Bradyrhizobium diazoefficiens: one gene and its partner. The protein of the gene in region 2 interacts with the protein of the main gene of each other region in a pairwise test. Links are inferred from orthologs where the notes say so. Each region holds a gene or a part of one and is shown on either strand. Other genes may lie near its edges.

The links. The genes of interacting proteins can lie anywhere in the genome.
Region 1: the proteins of JJC00_RS18120 (region 2) and grpE interact in binary tests that used the Escherichia coli proteins (3 or more experiments, as listed by UniProt). The link is inferred for Bradyrhizobium diazoefficiens from one-to-one orthologs.

Annotation. Positions count from the first base shown.
Region 1 is NZ_CP067102.1:249,139-253,357, forward strand. Bases 689-3,529 are described here. They hold grpE (nucleotide exchange factor GrpE), read right to left. Parts: upstream 2,492-3,529; coding sequence 1,886-2,491; downstream 689-1,885. Other genes in these bases: JJC00_RS01060 (hypothetical protein), read left to right, coding at 689-808; pncA (bifunctional nicotinamidase/pyrazinamidase), read left to right, coding at 1,081-1,803; hrcA (heat-inducible transcriptional repressor HrcA), read right to left, coding at 2,590-3,529. Outside these bases: more of JJC00_RS01060, read left to right, coding at 1-688; more of hrcA, read right to left, coding at 3,530-3,678; rph (ribonuclease PH), read left to right, coding at 3,858-4,219. UniProt on the Escherichia coli protein: Participates actively in the response to hyperosmotic and heat shock by preventing the aggregation of stress-denatured proteins, in association with DnaK and GrpE. It is the nucleotide exchange factor for DnaK and may function as a thermosensor.
Region 2 is NZ_CP067102.1:3,924,725-3,929,101, forward strand. Bases 421-3,419 are described here. They hold JJC00_RS18120 (Nramp family divalent metal transporter), read left to right. Parts: upstream 421-1,237; coding sequence 1,238-2,602; downstream 2,603-3,419. Other genes in these bases: JJC00_RS18115 (MFS transporter), read right to left, coding at 421-1,067; JJC00_RS18125 (arginyltransferase), read right to left, coding at 2,608-3,384. In the rest of the region: more of JJC00_RS18115, read right to left, coding at 1-420; JJC00_RS18135 (DUF6151 family protein), read left to right, coding at 4,227-4,377. UniProt on the Escherichia coli protein: H(+)-stimulated, divalent metal cation uptake system. Involved in manganese and iron uptake. Can also transport cadmium, cobalt, zinc and to a lesser extent nickel and copper. Involved in response to reactive oxygen.

The DNA.
Region 1 (4,219 bases), 3.7 Mb from region 2 along the record:
GACCTTTCCGGGCTTCGAGAGCGAGGACGGCAGCGTCAAGGTGCTGATCACCGAGCTGCCGCCGGCGGCTTATGGCGAGGTCGTGGGCGCCCTCAATGCCAATCCGGCCGGCAACAACGGCGTCAAGCCGGACAAGATCGAGACACAAGCGGGCCTTGCCTATTTCACCACCGAGAGTGGCAAGGCCGGCACGACCCTGGTGAAGCGCTATTCGATGATCGTGCCGGGCACCGGCTTTTCCGGCTACGTGGCGGTGCAGGTGCCCGAGAACGCGTCGAAGATCTACACCGACGACGCGGTGCGGCAGATGTTTGCGACCGCCGTGACCCGCAAGGAGGTGTCGGCTGACGAGCAGATCGGGCTGATGCCGTTCAAGATCACCGATCTCGCCGGCTTCAAGGACATCCGTACGCTGGTGCCGGGCTCGAGCCTCATCCTGGCCGACGGCAGCGAGAGCTCAGGCTATGAATCGAAGCCGTTCATCATCCTCGGCCTGATCGGCGCCACCCCGCAGCAGGCCGACGACCGCGCCCGCTTCGCCCAGGAAGCCGCGCTCCAGATCCCCGGCGTGCGCGAGTCCCGCGTCACCATGTCCGAGCCGATCCGCATCAACGGCCAGCCGGGCTTCGAGACCCGGATCGACGGCATCAGCGGCAAGGACAAGACCCCGGTGACCGTGGTGCAGTGGATCCGCTTCGCGCCCGGCGGCGCTTCGCTCCGCATCATCGCCAGCGCGCCGCGCGATCAATGGTCGGACGCCTTCACCCGCTTCCGCGCCGTGCGCGACGGCATCCAGCCGAAGGGTTAGGCGCCAGCCTTCCGACACACCCGGTGTCGTCCCGGCGAAGGCCGGGAGCCATAACCACAGGGAGCGGTTTGGCGCGAGCTGGTAACCCGGAGTCTTCGTAAAACTATTGCTGCGGCGTATGGGTCCCGGCCTTCGCCGGGACGACGATGTCGGTCAGTAGCCCAAGCGCTCATCAAAACCGGCTGCATTTTCGGGCTTCTGTTCGTACACGAACGGAATTAGGCTCCCCTCCATTGGATCAACTTTGAGATCATCCTGGAGGGAGGCGGACAATGCTTGATCGACGACAAATCTTGGCGGCGCTGGGGACCACGGCGCTCGCGAGCCTCGCTCCAACCGCACTTTTCGCAGCGGCCACGATCAAGCCGGATGACACCTCCGCGCTGCTCGTGATCGACGTGCAGAACTGCTTCCTGCCGGGCGGCAGCCTCGCGGTGAAGGAAGGCGAGCAGGTCGTGCCTGTCATCAACAGAATCGCGAAAGCGTTTTCGAACGTGGTGATGACGCAGGACTGGCACACGCCCGGCCACGTCTCGTTCGCGTCAGTGCATTCCGGCAAGAAGCCGTTCGAGACCATCGACCTGCCCTATGGCAAGCAGGTGCTGTGGCCCGACCATTGCGTGCAAGGCACTGACGGCGCCTCGCTGTCGAAGGACCTCTCGATCCCGCAGGCCGAGCTGATCATCCGCAAGGGCTTTCACAAGGACGTCGACAGCTATTCGGCGTTCCTCGAAGCCGACGGCAAGACCTCGACCGGACTTGCCGGCTACCTCAAGGGCCGCAAGATCAAGCGCGTCTTCGTTGCGGGTCTCGCGACGGATTTCTGCGTCGCCTGGACCGCACTCGATGCGCGCAAGGCGGGTTTTGAGGTCTATGTCGTGGAAGACGCCTGCCGCGGCATCGACAATCAGGGCTCGCTCGCCAAGGCCTGGGCCGACATGGCCAAGGCCGGCGTGAAGCGGATCCAGTCTGCGGATATCACGGCGAGCGCGTAAGGTTTTCGCGCAGTCATTCCGGGACGGTCCGAAGGACCGGACCCGGAATGACATCTCAATTGCAGAACGCGGCTGACGCCGCTCAGTTCGCTTCGTTGCTGTTCGCCGCGGGCGCGGGCTTCGCGCCACCCTTGGCGACGCCAACCAGCGCCGGACGCAGCACGCGGTCGCCGATGGTGTAACCGGCCTGCATGACCTGCACGACGGTGCCTGCGGGCACCGACGCGTCCGGCACCTCGTACATCGCCTGCTGGAAGTTCGGATCGAACTTCTGGCCCTGCGGATCAAACTTCTTCACGCCGTGCTTTTCCAGCGCGTTGAGCAGCGAGCGCTCGGTCAGCTCGACGCCCTCGATCAGCGCGATCAGGCCGGGATCGGCCGCGGCACGCGCTTCGGCCGGAACGGCGTCGAGCGCGCGCTGAAGATTGTCGGCGATGTCGAGCACGTCGCGGGCAAAGCCGGTGACGCCGTAGAGCTTGGAGTCCGCGACCTCCTTGGCGGTGCGCTTGCGCAGATTTTCCATCTCGGCCAGCGTCCGCAGCATGCGGTCGCGCGCCTCGGCGGCTTCCTTCTGCAGCAATTCCACAGAATCGGGCTCGGGATCGTCGGGCATGATGTAGGGTTTCGACACCACGGGCTCGCCGGTCTCAGCACTCGTGTCTTCGGGTTGCCGGTCTCGATCGGTCATCGGCTCTCTTTTCGAACTGGTCTTACGGGATTTTGCTGGCCCGGATATCGTGCTTCGGGCGCTGAAAATCAAGCGCCCGTGATCGGCTGAAATGCCGGTCAGCCCCCCAGCAGGCGGCTGACGATGCGGGCGGCGTAGTCCACAGTCGGGATGACGCGGGCATAATTCAGCCGCGTCGGTCCGATCACGCCCAAAACGCCGACGATACGGCCGGCCGCATCCTGATAGGGCGAGATGATGGTGGAGGAGCCCGACAGCGAGAACAGCTTGTTCTCGCTGCCAATGAAGATCCGCACCCCTTCGGCAGTTTCGGCGCGCCCCAGCAGGTCGATCACGCCGCGCTTGGTCTCGAGATCGTCGAACAACAAGCGAACACGCTCGAGATCCTCCAGCGCGTGCAGATCCTCCAGCAGATTGGCGTGGCCGCGGACGATGAGCTGGCGGTCCTCGTTCTCGCCGCCCGACCAGCTCGCGATCCCGGCCGAGATCACCTTTTGGGCCAATTGATCGAGCTCGGCACGGGCTTCTCCGAGCGCGGTTTCCAGCTCGAGCCGCGCCTCGGCGAGCGTCCGGCCGCGAATCCGCGCATTGAGGAAATTGCCGGCTTCGATGATGGCCGAGGAGGGAACTCCCGGCGGCAGCGTCAGCACGCGATTTTCGACCTGACCGTCCTCGCCGACCAGGATCACCAGCGCCTTCTCGGGTTCTAGCCGGACGAATTCGATGTGCTTCAGCCGCGCATTGGACTTCGGCGTCAACACCACCGCAGCAGCGCGCGTCAGGCCGGAGAGCCGGGTCAACGCCTGATCCAGCGCCGCCTCCACCGATTGGGCGTGACCGACGCTGGCGAGCTGGCTCTGGATCGACTGCCGTTCGGCCTCGGTGAGATCGCCGACCTGCATCAGGGCGTCGACGAAGAAGCGCAGGCCGAGTTCCGTCGGCAGCCGGCCGGCGGACGTGTGCGGAGCATAGATCAGGCCAAGCTGTTCCAGATCGGCCATGACATTGCGGACCGAGGCCGGCGACAGCGGCATCGCGATCAGCCGCGAAATATTGCGCGAGCCCACCGGCTCGCCGGTCGCGAGGTAGCTTTCGACAATTTGACGAAAGATGTCGCGGGAACGCTCGTTGAGCTGGGCGAGGCCTGCGCGCGGCGCGATCAGATGGATCGGATCGTGATGGGCCACAGGATAACTCCTCTCAGATACTCATAATTTGTCCATCCCGGACCGTTCTGACAAGCGTGGCTTTTGCGGAGATGAAATCGAGGGGTGAATAAGGCCTGATCTTCCCCCTTGCCGCCCACCCTCACCCCACCTACAAGCACCGCGAATAGCCCTTTTCCGTGAGTTTTGGAGGATTTCCCATGCGGCCGAGCCGCCGTGCGCCCGACGAATTGCGCCCCGTGACGCTTGAGCGTGGCGTGGTCAAATATGCGGAAGGGTCCTGCCTCGTGAAATTCGGCGACACCCATGTGCTGGTCACCGCCACGCTGGAAGACCGCCTGCCGCCTTGGCTGAAGGGCCAGGGCCGCGGCTGGGTCACTGCCGAATACGGCATGCTGCCGCGCGCGACCTCCGAACGCACCCGCCGCGAAGCCGCCGCCGGCAAGCAGAGCGGCCGCACCGTCGAGATTCAGCGCCTGATCGGGCGTTCGTTGCGCACCATCGTCGATCTCGAAGCACTCGGTGAGCGCCAGATCACGGTCGATTGCGACGTGCTCCAGGC
Region 2 (4,377 bases):
GCGCCGTAGCTCATGATGTTGATCGCGGAGACGCGCCCCAGCAGCCGCGGCGGCGTCACCGACTGGCGCAATGTCGTGGTCGAGATCACCCACAGGATCGGGCCGAGGCCGAGCAGGAAGAAGCTGAGACCCGCGAGCCACGGCGATGGCACCAGCACCGTCAGCGCCATCACGACCGCGGCGACGAAGCCGGTGACCGGGCCGAGGCCGACCACGATGCCGAACGCGATGCGCTTCATCACGCGCGTGGCGAACAGCGCGCCGATCACCATGCCGACGCCGTACATCGTCAGCACGGTGCCGACACCGGCGGCGGTCAGGCCGAGATGGCGCACCGCGTAAGGCACGAACACCGCGATCTGCAGGAACCAGCCGGTGTTGAAGATGAACTGGGTGATGAACACCGGCCGCAGCAGCGGATGGTGGAAGACAAAGGCCGCGCCCTCGCGGATGTCCTGGAACGGATGGCGCCGCGGCGCGGGCGTCCGCGCCGGCTCGTAGATGCCGGAGAGCAACACCACGGCGATGGCCGAGAGCGCCGCGGCAAAGCCGAAGGCCGGGCTCGCGCCCCACCAGCCGACCAGCGCGCCGCCGAGCGCAGGGCCGCTGGCAAAGGCGATGGTGCGGGCAAGCTCGATCCGGGCATTGGCGGCCGGCAACAGCTCCGCGCTCACCAGTGAGGGCACCAGCGCCGGCGCGGCGACGCTGTAGACCACGGTGCCGCAGACGGCGGCAAAGCCGAGCAGCGCCAGCAGCGGCAGATTGAGCGTCCCGAGTGCGAGCAGCAGCACAATGGTTGCAAGCGCCGCGGCCCGCAGCGCCTCGGCACCCGCCATCAGCGAGCGGCGGGAGATGCGGTCGGCGAGCAGGCCGGCCGGAATGGCGAACAGGACGAAGGGCAGGGTGAGGGCGGTCTGGAGCAGGCCGGTCTGGCCCTCAGCCACACCCAATGTCAGCACCGCGACGATGGGGGCCGCAGCCAAGGCGATCTGCTCGGCCGACTGCGCCGCGAGGTTGGACCAGGCCAGGCGGTTGAAGGTGCCGGGGAGGCGAGGCGGATTTGACATGGCGCATTTCCTGCAAAGTCAGGTTGACGCCAGTATCGACCTCCGGGACGGCCAAACCCACCCGCTTCCCGACAGGGGCAGGGATAAACCAGGGCAGCAATGGGAACCGATGCGGCTAGATGCAGTTGCAAATGAGTTGCAATAAGCCTCGACATCGGTATTGTGCCAGCATGGATGTCCGATCGCCCGATCTCACCCAAGAACTGGCCCAGGACGCAGTGGGCTGGCGCAGCGACGCGCCAACGACGAAGAGCCTGGCCGAGGTGAACGCCACGGTCGCCATCCCCGCAGCGGGGGCGTGGTGGCGGCGGCTGCTGGCCTTTGTCGGCCCGGGCTACATGGTCTCGGTCGGCTACATGGATCCCGGCAACTGGGCGACCGACCTCGCCGGCGGGTCGAAGTTCGGCTACACGCTGCTGTCCGTCATCCTGCTCTCGAACCTGATGGCGATCCTGCTGCAGTCATTGGCGGCGCGGCTCGGCATCGTCACCGACCGCGACCTCGCGCAGGCCTGTCGCGCGAGCTATTCGCCGGCCGTGAACTTCCTGCTTTGGTTGGCTTGCGAAGCGGCGATCATCGCCTGCGATCTCGCCGAGGTGATCGGCACCGCGATCGCGCTGAAACTGCTGTTCGGCATTCCCCTGATCGGCGGCGCGCTGATCGCCGCGCTCGATGCCTTTCTGCTGCTCATTCTGATGAACCGCGGCTTCCGCTTCCTGGAGGCCTTCGTCATCGCGCTGCTGGTCGTGATCGCCGTTTGCTTCACGGTCCAGCTTGCCGCGGCAGCGCCGCCGGTTGCCGAGATGCTCATGGGATTTGTGCCGAAGACCGAGATCTTCACCAATCCTGAAATGCTCTACATCGCGATCGGCATCATCGGTGCGACGGTGATGCCGCATAATCTCTATCTGCATTCGTCGATCGTGCAGACGCGCGCCTATGCGCGCAACGACGAGGGGCGGCGCGAAGCGATCAAATGGGCGACGACGGATTCGACTGTCGCGTTGATGCTGGCGCTGTTCATCAATGCCGCGATCCTCGTCGTGGCGGCCGCGACCTTCCACAAGAGCGGCCATTCCGACGTCGCCGAGATCGGCCAGGCCTTCGAGCTGCTCTCGCCGCTGCTCGGCCTCGGCATCGCCTCGACACTGTTCGCGGTGGCGCTGCTCGCGTCAGGCCTGAATTCAACCGTCACGGCGACGCTGGCCGGCCAGATCGTGATGGAAGGCTTTCTCGACCTGCGCCTGCCCAGCTGGGCGCGCCGCCTGCTCACGCGCGGCATCGCCATCGTTCCGGTGATCGTCGTCACCGCGATCTATGGCGAGCGCGGCACGGCGGATTTGCTCGTGTTCAGCCAGGTCGTGCTGTCGATGCAGCTGCCTTTCGCGGTGATCCCGCTGGTCCGCTTCGTCTCCGACCGCCGCAAGATGGGGCAGTTCGCGATATCGGCTTCGGTCGCCGCGACGGCGTGGATCGTCGCGGGCGTGATCGTGATTCTGAACGTGAAGCTGCTGGCGGACGCGCTGTTCGGGTGACCGCGCTAATCCTGCGGCTCGGACGCCGCATCACCCTGTGCGTCGACGCGCAGCCAGCCTGATGGCGCGAGGCGCTGCTGCGGCAGGAAGCGGGCCTTGTAGTCCATCTTCTTCGAGCCTTCGATCCAGTAGCCGAGATAGACGTAGGGCAGGCCTTGCCGGCGGGCGCGCGCGATGTGGTCGAGGATCATGAAAGTGCCCATCGATCGGCTGACCTGGCCCGGCTCGAAGAACGAATAGACCATCGACAGGCCGTCGCTGAGCACGTCGGTCAACGCGACCGCGATCAGCTCCTCGCCGCGGCCGGTGATGCCGCTGTCGGGGCCGCGCTTGCGATACTCGATGATCCGGGTCTCGACATGGCTGTCCTCGACCATCATGGCGTAGTCGAGCACGGTCATGTCGGCCATGCCGCCGTGGCGGTGACGGGCGTCGAGATAGGCGCGGAACACCGAATATTGCTCCGAGGTCGGCACCGCGCTGCGCTGCTCGCCGATGATGTCGGCATTGCGCGCCATCACCTTGCGGAAGTTGCGGGAGGGGCGGAACTCGTTGGCGATCACCCGGACGGAGACGCAGGCCCGGCACTGGTCACAGGCCGGCCGGTAGGCGATCGACTGGCTGCGGCGGAACCCGCCATGGGTCAGGAGGTCGTTGAGGTCGCCGGCGCGATCACCCACGAGGTGCGTGAACACCTTGCGCTCGTGCCGGCCTGGCAGATACGGGCAGGGGGACGGCGCCGTGAGGTAAAACTGTGGGGTGTCGCGCGAGTGTTGGGTCAAGGGACGTCGTGGGCCTCCGAACTGAGTATCAGCATCGCGCTACGAAAGCCCCCGGTCAATCGGTCCGCTTGGCAGGTCAGATCAGTCAGCTTAGCGGATCCTGGTTAGTAGGTCCTTGCCGTCTGCGGCACCGGCGCGCGAACGGAATTGTTGATCACGACCGTTCCCAGCACGAAATCGTGCAACAGGCGCCGGCGGCCGTGAACAGGCCGACCAGCACGACGAACGGCGACAGGAACGAGACCGTCACCCAGAACAGCACGGCATGGGTGGCGCCGAGGACAAAGTAGCCGGGCGCGCCGTACCAGGTGCGCAACTCGAGATCCATGATCCGCATCCCGATCGTCGCGGACGAAGGGCCGCCGATGCAGGCGCCGTAATAGACGATGGCCCAGATCACGGAGGCCGGCCAGGCCAGCCAGAACAGCGCCCAGCCGATGCCGAGCGTCACCACGCCGAACAAGGCGATGAAGATGTAGCCGAGGATGACGGGAACGGAGATCACGACCATGTCGATCAGGAATGCGAACACGCGCCGCGTCGCGACGCCGCGGAACAGTTCCGGATGCTGGTAGGGATCGTAGGCGTGAGCCGCGCCGTCACTGCGCCAGGCGCCGCTGTCATTTGGCGAACCCGAATAAGACATGAGCTTCCCTTCCACTTACGGACATCTCACCCGCAGCACATGGGAACCCTGCGACCGCACGCCAAGGCTGCTGGTGCATCAACACCGCAAAATATTCCGGCGATTCGGCGGCCGAGCGCTTGTGCGGTCCGTGATTTGCACCATGCTGCGGCCGGGGCCGAGATCGCAAATTTCTGTCCCCCGAAAGGAACATTTCATGCGTGATCAGGTCGAAATGCGTTGCTGCTGTGGCGGGGTGCGCGCCGTGGTCACGGGCGTGTCGCCGCGGACCGTCAATCGCGTGGTCTGCTATTGCGACGACTGTCAGGCCTTTGCACATCAACTCGGCCGCGCCGATCTGTTGAATG